2 regions of the Guptibacillus sedimenti genome follow, and region 1 is predicted to be linked to the other one. Evidence: a T-box and tRNA genes for the amino acid it is inferred to sense, from the RefSeq annotation. Region 1 holds a T-box; the other holds one or more tRNA genes.

Region 1 (8,297 bases):
CGCTCTGGTCAAAACAACGATTATGATGAGGAAAAGATACTTGAACAAAAGAAACAAACACCTCGAGAAGAAAATGCCCTTTATTTAACAAGTATGTTAACAAAAGAAGAAGAGCAGTTTTCGAAAATGAAAATGTGCATCATCCAACCTGGTGATTCATTGTCTGAAATTGCAGAACGCTATCGTGTTCTTCCAAGTCACCTTGCTCGCGTAAACCGTCTTGAAGAAGAAGAGGTAAAGGAAGGGCAAATCTTATATATACCAGTGAATCGGTAAATTCTCTTGCCTGACCGCTAATGAATCAATTGTTTTTGGTGGTGTGAAAAGGAGTAATAAAGATGGATTTATTAGTGTTCATAGCTGAAAAATATGGATTTAAAGAAGTGAGTTGGGTTCGAAAGCCAGAAGTCATCATGACACACTTAGGTAAGCGGAAATTATCATATTGGCGGGAGCGGGATTTGCTTGAGTATCATCTCAACTTCCGCGACCGTCTTTTTTCTAAATGTGGCATTCTATGTAATCGTATGATTCGAACGATTGATCAAGAGGCGTTTATTCCGATACCCCAAGGATATTTGTCGGTTCATGATTCGGTTGAAGAGGAGTTTGCATTCGAACTGTTCCCTGAAATGGAAGGATATCTTCTTTCCTCTTTGATAGGTGTGAGTGTAGATGTGAACAATTATGATGGGTTTGCAACATTTCCTTACCGAGAGACTTTAGAAGCGTTAAGTACAATCAAGGCCCTATATCCAGAGCCGTATTTACTCCTTGTTCGTTTAATTCCAGAAGTGAAAAAACGCCTTAGTCATAATAAAAGCATTTCACAGTTATCGATTCCAATTTCAAATCATTCTATAAAAGAAGTAATGGGCCAATTCTACTTTGAAAGTAGTGATGAAGGGCCAGTTCCAGTGTATGAGGTACTCCCTAAAGCGATACATGTGTGGTATGAAAAGAAAAGTCAGGACGAATTTAAACAATGCTTTAAAGCTTTATTGGATGGAGTGGACAGGGAAACGAGTAACCTTCTTATTCAAACGATTATCGCTCCTTGGGACTGGTGGTCGTGTATTCAATCACTTCAGTATGAAAATGTCAACGTGAATCAGGTGATGGAGGAGTTTGTTGAAAAGTGGGAAACGATGAGAAAGATAACCTGTTCGGTACAGCTCTCCATTTCGGAGGGGAGGGTTTCGGTTAGTGAGTGATCCAGCAGTTCTATTTCAATATGATTTATATCCTGAACGTGTCGTAAGAATGGGAAAAGTAACAAAGATTGAAACGGATCGAGGAACGTTTGCCTTAAAGGAGACAAAGCTAAGTAAAGAACAGATGGATCGTATCTTGTTCATTGAGGATCGATTTGAACAGCTTCATTTTGAAAGTTATGTGCCACTCGTTCGAACAAAATACGGCGACTCCTTTGTTTTTACGGGTACGGGTGTAGCTTATTTAACTCCATGGGTGGGCGGTGTTGAAGGGCAATCTGCTCAAAAAGAGGAGAACTTAATACTAAGTCTTGCAGAACTTCATGGATATACAGCAAGAGATCAAGCATTCTCTGAAGAAGTCATCAAACAATCGTATCAAAAGATGACCTTAATGAGAGAAAGCAGACAGTTTGAAATGGAGAAGTACGTTAACTCAATTGAAAAACGAATCTATCTCTCACCTTTTGAATTAACTTTTGTTACTCATTTTCATCAGTTAATGAAGTACTGTGATCTGGCCAAAACAAGATTGGATAATTGGTATGAACAGGTTGTTGAAGCGAAACGATATCGTAGTGTTTTTTGTCATGGAAAATGTTCACCTTCCCACTATGTCATGAATGGTGGAAAGGGGTACTTTATTAATTTTGAAAGGTCTGTTGTCGATACGCCTGTACGGGATTTGGCCTATTTTATTCGTTCCTCTGTTCACCCATTTCAATTTAATCCTGTTACTACAACAGGGCATATCACTCGATATGAGACGCAATTTTCATTATTGGAAGAAGAGAAAGAGCTTCTTGCAAGCTATTTGTATTTTCCAGAGACTGTCTTTAATAGTGTGCTCCTCTTTAATGAAAACAGGCAAAGCTGGCCACATATTAAGCATGTCCGCTTATTTACGAAAAAAATAGAAGTGATGAATGGAATCCATAATGTGCTGCAGTCATTCTAGATCCATTCAAAATAAAAACACACTTCTAATGCAACAAGAATAATGAGGATAAGCACATCGACTGAAGTTGGAAAAAGAATCGTTCGAATCGTTTGAAATACAATAAACGGCGGTACAAATTGAGCGCAAATATCCCTGAATTTATAAACAGCCGGCGGGAGCTGGTAGCGATTCATTCCCCCAAAACGTTTTTTCATAGTGTTTTCCCCTTTGTTGTCATCTGTCGTTACAAATAGTCTATGTGCGAAAGCGGATGGGGTGATTAAGAAGAGAGAGAACTGGCTAAGCTAAGAAAAAGGGCGCTAAGTATCTTGACGATCTTGAATCTACACGGTAAACTTATTTATACAAATAGTCGACAGGCAAAGACAGGGAGTAGTAGAATGTGAACCCTTCAGAGAGAGAAATCATCCGCTGAAAGATTTCTCAGGATTGAAGCATTTGAAGTCGCCCTTGAGCTGTTTCTCTGAAATAGTAGTAGGAGAATCCGGTAATCCCGTTATTCGAATGAAGCGTACAGCTAACGTTTATTTAGCTGTAAATAAAGGTGGTACCGCGAAGAAACTTCTTTCGTCCTTTTCCTAAGGATGGAGGAGGTTTTTTTGTTGTTTAAAAACACCACTTTTTTGAAAATGGGATGGTAAATCCGATGCAAACGGCCTAAGACTTATTGAATGGAAAGGAAGAGTGGCAAAGGTGAATAAAGAGCTAACGATGCCGACGAAATACGATCCGAAGGCAACCGAACAAAAATGGTACCCGTACTGGGTAGATGGTAAATTTTTTGAAGCAACAGGTGATAAAACGAAAGAGCCTTATACAATTGTAATTCCTCCGCCAAACGTTACGGGAAAACTTCATTTAGGGCACGCATGGGATACAACACTTCAAGATATTCTTTCAAGAGTGAAGCGAATGCAGGGTTACGATGTTCTCTGGCTTCCAGGAATGGACCATGCTGGAATTGCGACACAGGCAAAAGTTGAAGGGAAGCTCCGGGAGGAAGGTACTTCTCGCTATGACCTTGGCCGAGAGAAGTTTCTTGAGAAGTCGTGGGAATGGAAAGAAGAATACGCAGACTTTATCCGCAGTCAGTGGGCGAAGCTTGGTCTTTCTTTAGACTATTCAAGAGAGCGTTTTACACTTGATAATGGGCTTTCTGATGCGGTTCGAGAAGTTTTTGTAAAGCTTCATGAAAAAGATTTGATTTATCGTGGGGAATATATCATCAACTGGGACCCTCAAACAAAAACAGCCCTTTCGGACATTGAAGTTATTCATCAGGAAGTGACAGGACACTTTTATCATATGCGCTACCCTCTTGCTGATGGTTCTGGGCATATCGAAATTGCAACAACGCGTCCTGAAACCATGCTTGGTGATTCGGGAATTGCGGTTCATCCTAAAGATGAGCGTTACAAGCATCTTGTTGGAAAGAAAGCGATCTTACCAATAGTAGGTCGTGAGATTGAAATTGTAGCAGATGACTACGTTGATAGGGAATTTGGCTCTGGAGCTGTTAAAATCACGCCAGCCCATGACCCTAATGACTTTGAAATTGGTAATCGTCATAACCTTGAGCGTATCCTTGTTATGAATGAAGATGGCTCAATGAATGAGAATGCTGGCGATTATCAAGGAATGGATCGTTTCGAATGTCGTAAAAAGCTAGTAAAAGATTTGCAGGAAAAAGGGATTCTTTTCAACATTGAAGAGCACGTTCATTCCGTAGGGCACTCTGAACGAAGTGGTGCTGTAGTAGAACCGTATCTTTCCACTCAGTGGTTCGTTAAAATGGGCCCACTTGCTGAGCAGGCAATTGCGCTTCAAAAATCAAACGACAAAGTTAACTTTGTTCCGGAACGATTCGAAAAAACGTACTTAAATTGGATTGAGAATATTCGGGACTGGTGTATTTCGAGGCAGCTTTGGTGGGGACACCGCATTCCTGCGTGGCACCATAAAGAAACTGGGGAGATTCACGTTGGACTAGAAGCACCGACAGATATCGAAAACTGGCAGCAAGATGAAGATGTACTCGATACGTGGTTTAGCTCAGCGCTTTGGCCGTTTTCTACTATGGGGTGGCCAGATGAAGAAGCAGCAGACTTTAATCGTTATTACCCAACGAACGTTTTAGTAACAGGGTATGACATCATTTATTTCTGGGTAGCGCGTATGATCTTCCAGGGAATTGAATTTACGGAACAGCGTCCATTTAACGATGTATTGATTCACGGACTTGTACGTGACTCTGAAGGGCGTAAAATGAGTAAATCACTCGGAAACGGTGTTGATCCGATGGATGTTATCGAGAAGTACGGTGCTGATTCGCTGCGCTTTTTCTTATCCACTGGTTCATCACCAGGACAGGATCTGCGTTTCTACTGGGAAAAAGTAGAGTCAACTTGGAACTTTGCAAATAAGATTTGGAACGCTTCTCGTTTTGCCTTAATGAATATGGATGGCATGACGTATGAAGAGCTGGACTTATCCGGTGAAAAATCAACAGCTGATAAATGGATTCTTACTCGCTTAAACGATACGATCGAACAAGTGACGCGCCTGATTAATAACTATGAATTTGGTGAAGTTGGCCGCTACCTTTATAACTTTATCTGGGATGACTTCTGTGACTGGTATATTGAAATGGCGAAGCTTCCCCTATATGGAGAAGATGAAGCAGCTAAGAAAACGACACGATCTGTTCTAGCTTATGTGCTTGACCAAACGATGCGACTTCTTCACCCATTTATGCCGTATCTTACGGAAGAGATCTGGCAACACCTTCCGCATGAAGGAGAGTCAATTACTGTTGCAAGCTGGCCAGTGAAGAATGAAGAGCTTCATTTCCCAGAAGCAGCTGCCGACATGGCGCTATTAACTGAGATTATTCGTTCAGTTCGAAACATTCGAGCTGAAATGAATGTAGCACCAAGCAAGCCAATTGAGCTTCGCATTAAACCGAAGTCAGGGGAAGCTCAAAAGCAACTTGAACAAAACAGTCAATACATTGAGCGGTTCTGTAATCCAGAGACGCTAACCATTTCTTCGGATCTTCAGGCTCCTGAAAAATCAATGACGGCTGTCGTATCTGGAGCAGAGCTATTTCTTCCGCTTGAAGGCTTAATTAACATTGATGAAGAAATAGAGCGTCTAAGAGGCGAAATGAAGAAGCTCGATTCTGAAGTAGATCGTGTTCAGAAAAAGCTTTCAAATGAACGTTTTATTAGCAAGGCTCCCGAGAAAGTTGTTGAAGAAGAACGAGCGAAAGAAAAAGACTATCTCGAAAGAAGAAGCAACGTGGAAGCTCGTATTAACGAACTTAAAAAATAAGCAAATGACGGATCTCTTTTTGAGGTTCGTCTTCTTTTAAGGAGGAGAGGAAATGTTTCAATCGTATGATGAAGCGGTAAGTTGGATTCATAGTTTGTTAAATCATGGAATAAAACCTGGTTTAGAGCGGATGGAATGGATGCTTGAACAGCTTGACCATCCAGAAAGACGGTTAAAAACGGTGCATGTTGGCGGGACTAACGGAAAAGGTTCGACAGTTACTTACTTACGTACAGTGCTAGAGGAGGCTGGATATGAAGTAGGGACGTTTACTTCTCCTTATATCGAATCATTTAGTGAACGAATAGCGGTTAACGGACAACCTATTAAAGAAGAAGATTTAGTTATGCTATGCAATCGCGTTCAGCCGCTTGTTGAAATGGCTGCAGCTTCCCCCCTTGGTTCACCTACCGAGTTTGAAGTTATTACGGTAATCGCGCTTTTGTACTTTGGAACTAAAGCCTACCCAGATCTGGTTTTAATGGAAGTTGGGCTAGGTGGGCGACTCGATTCAACCAACATTATCCATCCGCTTATTAGTGTCATTACGAATGTAGGGTATGACCATACCCATATCCTTGGTAGTGACCTGAAACAAATTGCGTATGAAAAAGCGGGAATCATTAAGTCAGGTGTACCTCTTGTTACGACTGCAGATAAAGAAGAAGTTCTCACACTCTTCCATGAAACAACTAAAGCGAAAAAGACGAAAATTTATCGTTTGAATGAAGAGTTTTCCATTGTTGACAAGAGAAGTGATGATGAAGGTGAACACTTCTCATTTCAATCTCCTTATCGTAAACTAGCAGACCTCCACATTCAGATGAAAGGTGAGCATCAGGTGAAAAATGCAGCTGCAGCACTAATGGGACTCGAATACTTGCGCGTCTTTTATGGTCTACATATCGAACATGACATGGTTCAGCGCGGGCTTAAAAGAGCAGCGTGGCCAGGACGATTTGAGAAGATTCGTTCCAACCCCACTATCATTGTAGACGGTGCACATAATCCAGAAGGGGTGGAAAGTCTTGCAAAAACGTTAGAGCAGCACTATCCGAATAAGGATATTCACGTCATTTTCAGCGCATTAGGAGATAAAGATATTGAGTCAATGTTAAAGCCGCTCTATCCGCTTATTCAAAAGATGACCTTTACCACCTTTGATTTTCCAAGAGCTATTTCAGCTGAGAGTTTATTTCAACGTGCAAGTTTTTCGCCCAAGACGTATGAAGAAAACTGGAAAAAAGCAATTCAAACAACAACTGAGCAAGTAAGTGAAAATGAGCTAGTTCTCATTACGGGCTCTCTCTATTTTGTATCAGAAGTACGCCGTTTTCTAAAAAATTAGAATTCAATGCAAAAAAATAGGACTTTTTCGCTACTATTTGCTAAAATGAAACGTAACCACTTTAGAATGGAAAAATATTCTTCTTTATCACAGAAGATGGAGGGGGAAACAATTGACTGCAATAATGAAACGCAAAGTTTGGATTGTATGGCTCTTGTGTTGGCCACTACTCATTTTTGCAACGTTCTATTTCTTTCCCCCTGATTTTACTGGAAATAAGGCCGATGTTCTTGCGCTATTTGTGCTTCTTGCCGTCGTTGCAATGATGCCAATAAACGTAAAAGGAACAGACCTTTTTTTTATCCAGGGGATTTCACTAGCTGTATTTCTCAGATATGGCTTATTCGTGGAAACGATTTTAACTCAGTTAGCGATTCTTGTCTTTCTTTTGAATTTGCGAGTTACAAAGAAAGATAGTCATCGCTATCCAGTTAATATGCTCATGTTTATGATCGTTTCCCTGGTATCAGGTGGACTTTTTTATTTACTTGGAGGATCCACTGGCGAATTCTCTGGAAATGCGATTACACAGCTTGTTCCCTCGATCGGCTATATTCTTTCGTTAATTATTGTTAATCAAATTCTCCTTCATTTTTTACGTATTTATATTTATAAAGAGGTTAATACAAAGTTTTTTGACAAAGATATGCTCTGGGAAGCCATTTCTACAGGAGTAACACTGCCGGTTGGATTTCTTCTCTATATGTTACATACCTATCTAGGAACAATTGCCATTTTCTTTGTTGGAGTCCCATTTGTGTTGGCTTCTCTTATGCTCAGGCTGTATTACTCAAGTCGAAAAGTGAATGATCTACTTCAACAAACGAGTGAAATCGGTCAGCAAATTACTCAGTCTCTTGATATAGACGAAATTCTTGACTTATTTTTATATGAAGTTAAGGATATGTTTGTGGTTGATTATGCTTACATTATGGATGCAGAACAGGTAGAGAATTTAAGGATTATTAAAAGCTTTGAGAAGGAAATAGGCATTCAAGCTAGCGCAAAAGATCATTCTTTTGAAGAAGGGATTAGCAGAAGAGTCTGGCGTAGTGGACGTAGCCGATTATACACGAAGCGTGCGCAGTGGAAAAATCTTACCCAGGGAATTCTCCCTCAAACAGCGAATGCTGTTATTTCGGTACCGATGAAACGCAATAAAAAGGTCGTAGGCATTATCACACTAGCAACAGATCGTGTTCGGTCATATGAAAAACACCATATACTCGTGATGCAAATTCTAGCTAATTATTTAGCTGTAGCTGTTGATAATGCAAGGCATTATGAAGAGACCAAAAGGCGAAGTGAGAGATGTCCTTTAACGAACTTGTACAATTTCCGATTTTTTAACGAGGTATTAAACGAGAAATGCAACCGTTTTGATGAAAACCCTGCTCCTTTTTCAATTATATTGCTCGACCTGGATCATTTCAAAAAAGTA
Region 2 (8,297 bases), on a different contig from region 1:
CGGTAGGGGATTGTCTTTCCATTCGGTCTTAGCCGCTTCCTCATCAAGCATTGTCATGAGCGTCTGACCTAGCTCCATTTGATCTTCTAAGCCGAAAATTCGATCTCTAGCCACATCTTTAAGTTCTTTTAACATCACATTATCTTCTTGTAGCTTATCTTTACCGGTTAGAAGAGACTCAACAATGACTTCAACCTGAGATTCTACCGTTTTATATTTCTTCGCATATTGCTCAACTTCATTGCGACCCATGACGCGATTTAGCAGTTTGTTAAATTTATTTTTCTTTAAGTAAGAGGGCTCAAGTTCTGAAACGTGCTCTCTAAGTTTGTGTAGATTATCAGGTAAATCGTTATTCGGTTGATCAATCATTCCTTTAACCGGTCGCTTTAATGCTTCTAATGACTCTCCAGCATCACGCTGGGCATCTTCACCTAGCCCAGATAAGGATTGAAGTATTTTATCTGTATCATCTTCATGATAAAAGCTTTGAATAATTTCCTCAGCTTTTTCACGTTGAGAGTTAACTTTTTCAGGCTGATTACTCATATATGACACTCCTTCAATAGAATGAAATCGTTTGGGTTTACTTCCTACCATTCTATACGAATAGATTTCGCGAAAAGTTTCAAAACACCTTCAGCAAAACCTTTCCCTTTGCGAAATAAGTACAAACGTATCGCATGTAAAATAGTTGAAAGATGATGAGAGGGGTGATATGTTTTAAACGGATTTATTTTAACGTTAGGACGTGATGAAAGATGAAAAATGTAAAGCTCTACACCCAACCGGCATGTCCACCGTGCGAGTTTGTGAAAAATTATTTTCAAATGCATGGCGTCACATATGAACTGTTAAATATAAAAGAAAACCAGGCAGCGCGGAATGAGCTCATCAACGAGCACGGATCAATGTCCACGCCAACGATTGTCATTGATGATGAAGTGATTATTGGATTTGAACAAGAACGGATTGATGAACTTCTTGATCTTTCGTCTTCTAAAATGAAGGATTGATAACTTGTTGAAAGAGGGTGAATGAAATGATTGAGAAATTTGTTCGCAATGATCGTCAGAAAGAGCTCCTGGATCTAGCTAGTAAGCATCGCGCTGAGCTTAAAGAGAGCGCTGAGCAAATAGACAAGGAAGCGCGCATTCCTGACGCCATTATAGCAAGTATGAAGGATTCAGGTTTTACTTCACTGCCCATTCCAGAGGAATTTGGTGGGAAAGAACTTTCCCTTTACGAACTAGTCCTTATTCAAGAGGAGCTTGGGAAAGGCGAAGGAGCAGGTGCGTTATCGATTGGTTGGCACTTTGGTATTCTAAAAGATCTTCAAGATCGTCGACCTTGGAATGATCACAAGTATGCGGAACTTTGCATGGATGTATTGAAAGGGGCGCTTGTGAATAGAGCTCAAACAGAAGAGGAGACTGGTGATCCAACGAGAGGAGGACTGCCTGCAACGATCGCAACAGAAGTAGAGGGGGGCTATCAGCTTACTGGCCGAAAAACATTCACAACGTTAAGTCCACATCTTGACTCTGTGATTGTGAAATCGACGTTAAATGGTGTGCCAGCTGACTTCTTAGTATCAATGAATCAAAAAGGTGTATCCCTTGAACAAACATGGGAAGTTTTGGGGATGAGAGGAACGAGAAGTGATGATCTTGTCTTAACAGACGTCTTCGTTCCGTCTGAAGCTCTCCTTGAAATTTATGATAAGGAACGCAAAACGGCATCCCTTCCTCCTGCCTGGTTACTTCATATCCCCGCTGTGTATCTTGGGATTGCTGAATCTGCACGAGAAGAAGCGGTGAAATTTGTTACTTCTTATCAACCGAACAGTCTAGATATTCCATTAAAAGATGTTCCCCATATCCAAGATAAGTTTGGGCGCATATCCCTTGCACTCTTAAGTGCTCGTCACTTTCTTTATTCGGTCGCAGAGCAGTGGGATCAGTATCCAGAAGAGCGAATGAACATGCAGGGACAGCTTTTTGCTGCAAAATCGCAGGCAGTTAAAGCTGCGATGGAAGCTGTTGACCTTTCCATGCGCATTGTAGGGGGAAGGAGCTTGATGAAAAAGAATCAGTTGGAACGCTTGTACAGAGATGTTCGAGCGGGACTTCATAATCCTCCTAGTGATGAATTAACGCTACAAGTTCTTGCGATGAAGCAATTTTAAGATGAGTGTTTACTCCTTCTATAATTGGAAGGAGTTTCTTTTTGTTCTTATATGTGGATCTCATCCCTATGACTCCCTATTGTAAATATGCTGTTCTTCCTCTATCCTTTATGGCGTGTTAAAAGCTACTGAAAGGATGGGGTGTATGAAAAAGTCGGTTCTGACGATTATAATGACAAGTCTCTTTTTTACGATGTTTTCTGCTCAGTCTCATCAAGTAGGGGCGGTTACTATGATGAAGGTACCTCCGATGATCGAAGAAGAACAAACTGCAATTGCTCCTAGTGAAACGCCTGAACCGGAAACGAAGCAGGATGTGGCACTATTGCTTAACCTTCCTGTTAAAAATATGAATGATGTTAAGAAAGTAACGAAGGATCAATTTTCCGTTACCAACTATTCAATAGAAGAAATTGAAATGCTAGCCAAATTAGTTAATGGAGAAGCGAGAGGCGAAACGTTTGAAGGAAAAGTAGCGGTAGCTTCTGTAACCATTAATCGTGTTCTTTCTTCAAAATTTCCAAATAGCCTAAAAGAAGTAATCTTTGAAAGTGGCGCATATACGGCCGTATCAGATGGTCAATATGATCAGCGTCCAGGACCAGAGTCCTACAAAGCAGTCTATGCTGCACTTAGTGGACAAGATCCAAGTTCAGGTGCTTTGTTTTATTATAATCCTGATATCGCCACGGACGATTGGATTCGGACAAGGCATATTATTAAAGAAATTGGCAAACATGTCTTCACAAGATAAAATCCTCCTGACGAAGGAGGATTTTATGATATCATCGACTTGTACCCACAGTTTGATGAAGGAGTGAAGCGAAAATGACACAGAAAAAAACGTTTCAACCAGGTGAAATAGTCACAGCAGGATATAAGACAGGTAGGTATATTGGAGAGGTTGTAGACCTTAAGGATCCAAAAGCGGTTGTCAAAGTGCTTGCGGTGATGAAACACCCAACACAGGGCGATCTTCATAATCCAAAACAGCTAGATGTTCCGCTTTTCCATCAACGTAAAGCGCTGGCTCAATATGAGAAGGCTCTTGTGCCGTTATCAGCTATTAACCACTATGAAGGGGACGTTCCGAATTACAACGAATCGTTGCAAGAAGCCCTTGGTACACAAGAAGCTGAGTTAAAGCATGAAGGCGGAAGATGGGCAGAGGCTTCTCTCATTGAAATTGAAAAACTTAAAGAAGAGTATTTTCCGACAAGATAGTCTTCTTTACATCACTATTTAAATCGGGTAAGATATAGTATTGATTTAGGCTTGCAATAAGAAGTACTAAGTGAAGAAGACGTAAAGGGTGGTTTTTGATTTGCAATCAGAAGCTTCAGCATATCAAGTGCTGTTATATTATCAGTATGTAGAAATTGAAGATCCAGCTTATTTTGCTCGAAAGCATCTTAAGTTCTGTCAATCTTTGAATTTAAAAGGAAGAGTGCTTGTCGGTACAGAAGGAATTAACGGAACTGTTTCAGGAACCGTTCAGGATACTGAGCGGTATATGGAAGAACTAAAAGCTGACGAACGCTTCCACGATATGGTGTTTAAAATTGACGAAGCACATGGTCATACGTTTAAAAAGATGCACGTTCGACCTCGTGAAGAGATTGTTTCATTAAGACTTGAGGAAGATGTTAATCCGAAAGAAATCACCGGTAACTACCTTGAGCCGAAGGAGTTTATGGAAGCGCTAGAAGACGATGATGTGATTGTTATTGACGCTAGAAATGATTATGAGTATGATATTGGTCATTTCCGTAATGCCATTCGTCCTGACATTAAAGCATTTCGTGATCTTCCGGACTGGATCGAGCAGAATCTTGCCGACCAAAAGGACAAAAAAGTATTAACGTATTGCACGGGCGGAATTCGCTGTGAGAAATTTTCAGGATATTTATTAAAGAAAGGGTTCTCTGATGTTTCTCAGCTTCATGGTGGGATTGTCACGTACGGTAAAGACCCAGAAGTACAAGGCAAATATTTCGACGGTAAATGCTTTGTTTTTGATGATCGCCTTGCTGTACCTGTGAACCGTACTGATGAAGATAGGGTGATAGGGAAATGCTATCATTGCGAAGAACCGGCAGATACGTACATTAATTGTGCCAATGTAACGTGTGACAAGCTTCATATCGTATGTGATTCTTGCAAAGAAGAACATCAGCAATATTGTTCATCAGCTTGTGAGGAAGAAGTTCACATGGCGCAAATGTAACGCAGCGGATACCGCTGCGTTTTTTTTACACTTAACCAGGGTGAGGAGGTACGTAGAGGTGTGTTTAATTGCTGTAGCAATAAATGTTCATAAAAAATACCCTTTTATTTTAGTCGCTAATCGAGACGAGTTTTACGAGCGTCCAACAATGCCTGTGCATTATTGGGACGATGTACCTGGATTACTAGGTGGTCGTGATTTGAAAGCAATGGGAACATGGCTTGGTGTTACAACAAAAGGGAAAATTGCGGCGCTTACAAATTATCGAGAGCCTGGTGAAGAACCTAAGAGGCATTCAAGAGGCGATTTACCTGCTGATTACTTACGACAGAATCAAACAGCAGAGGCATATTTAAAAACCGTTCAACAAAAGAAAGATCAGTACAATGGGTTTAATTTACTTGCGGGAGATTTTAACACCCTTTATTACTATTCAAATAAGCAAAACCAAATATCCAGAGTAGAAAGTGGCATTCATGCGGTAAGTAATCATTTATTGAATACGAACTGGCCGAAAGTAGAGATGCTTAAGGAAGAGCTCACCCACTATATACGAGAAAAAAACGAACTTGATCAGGAACGGCTTTTTGAAATGCTCTCGCATGCTGATCCTGCGCCAGATCATTTATTACCTGAAACAGGGGTACCAATCGAATGGGAGAGAATGCTTTCACCGGTATTTATTTCATCTGAGAATTACGGTACAAGAGCGCAAACGATCATCACCGTTACACCGGATGGTCAAGTAACCTTTACCGAGCGAACAGGAAAGGATAAGGAAAACACGTACCAATTTATCCTGAATGAGGAATAAAGTTTCAGGTGCTGAATAAATTATGTGTTACCTGTAACTTTTCGATCTAAAATAAAGTAAGAGGTTCTAGTTTCAAAACGAGCATACAGGGGTATTGGGAGTTAATACTTATGAGGAGGGGTTTTTTTGAAAAGAAAGCGTCACTATCTTGAAGATCAGCTTTTGAGGGAATCACTTGATATGAAGGAATACCGAAAATATGATTCTGAAATGGTGACTAAAAAAAGACCAGTACTCCGTGAAAATAAAAAGAAAAAACCACTCATTCAAACACTAGTATAAGCGAGGAAGAAATTCCTCGCTTTTTTTTATGGAAAAGGGTTGTATTTTTCATAAAGCGATGATAAGATAAGTCTTGTCCTTGAAAAAACACATAAAATTAAGTGTTGACGAAGTAACGGTTTATATAGTATGATTATGAAGTCGCTGTTTAATGGAGGATTAGCTCAGCTGGGAGAGCATCTGCCTTACAAGCAGAGGGTCGGCGGTTCGAGCCCGTCATCCTCCACCATTAATTTTAAAGGTAACATAAGCGGTGCTACTCATGAAATTATGCGGTCTAGCTCAATTGGTAGAGCAAGGAGCAAGACTTCACCGAATGATCTACGACTTGTCTCGACGCAGCTTGCTTTAAAGCAAAGCTTGCAGAGGAAGAGACGACAACCTGATTAAGCTTCAATAGACTTCGCCGGTCTAGCTCAATTGGTAGAGCAACTGACTTGTAATCAGTAGGTTGGGGGTTCAAGTCCTCTGGCCGGCACCACACATGCGGGTGTGGCGGAATTGGCAGACGCGCTAGACTTAGGATCTAGTGTCTTACGACGTGGGGGTTCAAGTCCCTTCACCCGCACCATATATTATTTTCGCGCCCGTAGCTCAATTGGATAGAGCGTCTGACTACGGATCAGAAGGTTAGGGATTCGACTTCTCTCGGGCGCACCATATTACGGGGCCTTAGCTCAGCTGGGAGAGCGCCTGCCTTGCACGCAGGAGGTCAGCGGTTCGATCCCGCTAGGCTCCACCAATTATATATCGGAGGAATACCCAAGTCTGGCTGAAGGGATCGGTCTTGAAAACCGACAGGGGCTTAGTCGCCCGCGGGGGTTCGAATCCCTCTTCCTCCTCCATCTTTGCGGGTGTAGTTTAGTGGTAAAACCTCAGCCTTCCAAGCTGATGTCGTGGGTTCGATCCCCATCACCCGCTCCATTTTGTTGGCCCGTTGGTCAAGCGGTTAAGACACCGCCCTTTCACGGCGGTAACACGGGTTCGAATCCCGTACGGGTCACCAGCATCCTTTAACGAAATGATTTTTCTCAAGCATACTCAGGAGAGATGCTTTTTTTGTTGTTTTCATTTCGGTACATCTCACTTGGATACCGCATACATTGCTGTATATAAGAGAGGGGATGGACCGAATGTATTATGAAGAACATGAGCATATTGCTTACCACTATGACAACACTGATGCTTATCGCCAGCAGCCAGTAGCACCAACATCGAGCCCACCTGCATCACCGCCTCCAAGACCAATGTCTTCTGCGCAAGCAGGAACATTTGCTGTTGATCCTGGCTCAATTAGAAGATGCATGTATCGATTTACTTATATTTGGATGAGAGATGGCAATTCGTTCTGGTTTTGGCCGGTATTTGTAGGAAGTACGTCTGTATCCGGATTTCGTTGGACTGGTAGAAGGTGGGTTTATACAGGAATTAGCTTAAGAAGAATTGACATGTTTCAATGCTAAATCGTGGAGCGCTTACATGAGGCGCTCTTTTTCATGACTTCATTGTGAAAAATAGCGTAAATATCTGGCTTTTTTTAATAGATCGTGCGAAAATAAGACTAACTATTGATCTTCGAAAGTCAGGTGCACATAATGAAATTTCCTCTATGGATGAGAAAGTTATTTGTAGCATTTGTCGCTGTTATGACGTTAGGAACGGTTATTCCTACTGGATACCTGGCAGATGAAAAAAACGAGCCGTCAGAGACGTATCAGGAGGAAGGCCATCTTCTTCTCGATTCATTGGACGAGCCTTTAGGGTTATCGGAACCTACGGAAGAAGAGGCTACAGATTGGCCGACAATTGCAGCTCAAGTTCCTTCTACTGAATTACTTGCACATTTTGTCACTTATGCAAGTAGTCAGTCAGAAGAACAGGGATTATCAAAGTTTGGAGAAGCGATTTCAACTCGTGTAGGTAGCGAATATTCGGAGTCAATCGTTCCCAAAATGACAGAAGCCATTGTAGCATCTGTTGCAGATCTCGACATTGAAGAACTTAGGACGCTTCGTTTAACAGAATCACCGTCTGGCGGATATGGAGAGCGGATACTTCATGTATACAGCGAACAGAGTGGAGAAGACCTTTTGCGCTTTCACGTTCGAAGAGATCACCCACCTCAGGATGGCTACTGGTTTAACTTTCACTATCATGCAGCAGATGATAATTTTGAAGAGCATTATGAAGTAGGTAAAATTTATTGGGATAAAAACACTCCGCCTAAGTGGCTCTCTTAAGAGAGGTGCGCGGGGTGTTTTTGGTTGGAGAGTAGTAAGGGAGGATTACAGCCTAGATGGAACTTGTACAATGCATTAGAGATGTTTTTGAAGAAGAACCGCTTGTCGGTTCAGAAAACCCGTTTCAGCGAAAATTGTTTAAAGAGGGAAATTTTTATCCGGTTTACAGGGATGAACACAATAGTTGGATTACACTCGATGAAGAAGGCGAACAGCATATCATTGCAACAGGGGATTTGCTAAATGATGATTTTTGGTTCACATTTCGGTTTCGAATCGCATAAGAAAAAGCCGCAGCGTGCGGCTTTTACTTCTTTTTAGGGCGCGCGTTTTGCGGGCCTCTTTTTTTATTCATCAGAAGAGCGTCTTCGCCTTCTTTTTTGCCCTGGATCCCGGTTTTAGGATCATAAGCATTACGGTTTTTCATACAAGTGCCTCCTCTATGTGGATTCAACACTTAGTATGTCCGATTCTCCTTAAAACATCGGGTTTTCTTCGATGAACTGGTAGACGTTATCAACAAGTTCATCTGGCGTTTCACCAGTC

What was found. The T-box of region 1 lies ahead of PQ578_RS06090 (valine--tRNA ligase). A T-box ahead of a tRNA ligase gene usually reads a tRNA of that ligase, here a tRNA-Val.
Region 2: it has a tRNA-Val gene. The T-box ahead of PQ578_RS06090 (valine--tRNA ligase) is inferred to sense a tRNA for this amino acid. The anticodon was not compared.

The regions. Positions count from the first base shown of each region.
Region 1 is NZ_JAQQWV010000001.1:1,256,285-1,264,581, forward strand. It holds gene spoVID (stage VI sporulation protein D) at 1-276, shown strand, start outside; gene PQ578_RS06075 (hypothetical protein) at 339-1,214, shown strand; gene PQ578_RS06080 (phosphotransferase) at 1,207-2,172, shown strand; gene PQ578_RS06085 (hypothetical protein) at 2,169-2,369, opposite strand; T-box leader at 2,529-2,753, shown strand; gene PQ578_RS06090 (valine--tRNA ligase) at 2,887-5,508, shown strand; gene PQ578_RS06095 (bifunctional folylpolyglutamate synthase/dihydrofolate synthase) at 5,561-6,856, shown strand; gene PQ578_RS06100 (sensor domain-containing diguanylate cyclase) at 6,969-8,297, shown strand, end outside.
Region 2 is NZ_JAQQWV010000012.1:5,959-14,255, reverse strand. It holds gene PQ578_RS21575 (toxic anion resistance protein) at 1-549, opposite strand, end outside; gene PQ578_RS21570 (glutaredoxin domain-containing protein) at 762-1,016, shown strand; gene PQ578_RS21565 (acyl-CoA dehydrogenase family protein) at 1,043-2,188, shown strand; gene PQ578_RS21560 (cell wall hydrolase) at 2,334-2,942, shown strand; gene kapB (kinase-associated lipoprotein KapB) at 3,017-3,412, shown strand; gene trhO (oxygen-dependent tRNA uridine(34) hydroxylase TrhO) at 3,513-4,415, shown strand; gene PQ578_RS21545 (NRDE family protein) at 4,474-5,229, shown strand; gene PQ578_RS21540 (hypothetical protein) at 5,356-5,511, shown strand; tRNA gene PQ578_RS21535 (tRNA-Val) at 5,665-5,740, shown strand; tRNA gene PQ578_RS21530 (tRNA-Thr) at 5,917-5,992, shown strand; tRNA gene PQ578_RS21525 (tRNA-Leu) at 5,998-6,082, shown strand; tRNA gene PQ578_RS21520 (tRNA-Arg) at 6,095-6,171, shown strand; tRNA gene PQ578_RS21515 (tRNA-Ala) at 6,178-6,253, shown strand; tRNA gene PQ578_RS21510 (tRNA-Ser) at 6,264-6,356, shown strand; tRNA gene PQ578_RS21505 (tRNA-Gly) at 6,362-6,435, shown strand; tRNA gene PQ578_RS21500 (tRNA-Glu) at 6,443-6,517, shown strand; gene PQ578_RS21495 (transporter) at 6,645-6,974, shown strand; gene PQ578_RS21490 (YpjP family protein) at 7,107-7,751, shown strand; gene PQ578_RS21485 (hypothetical protein) at 7,808-8,035, shown strand; gene PQ578_RS21480 (YuzB family protein) at 8,228-8,297, opposite strand, start outside.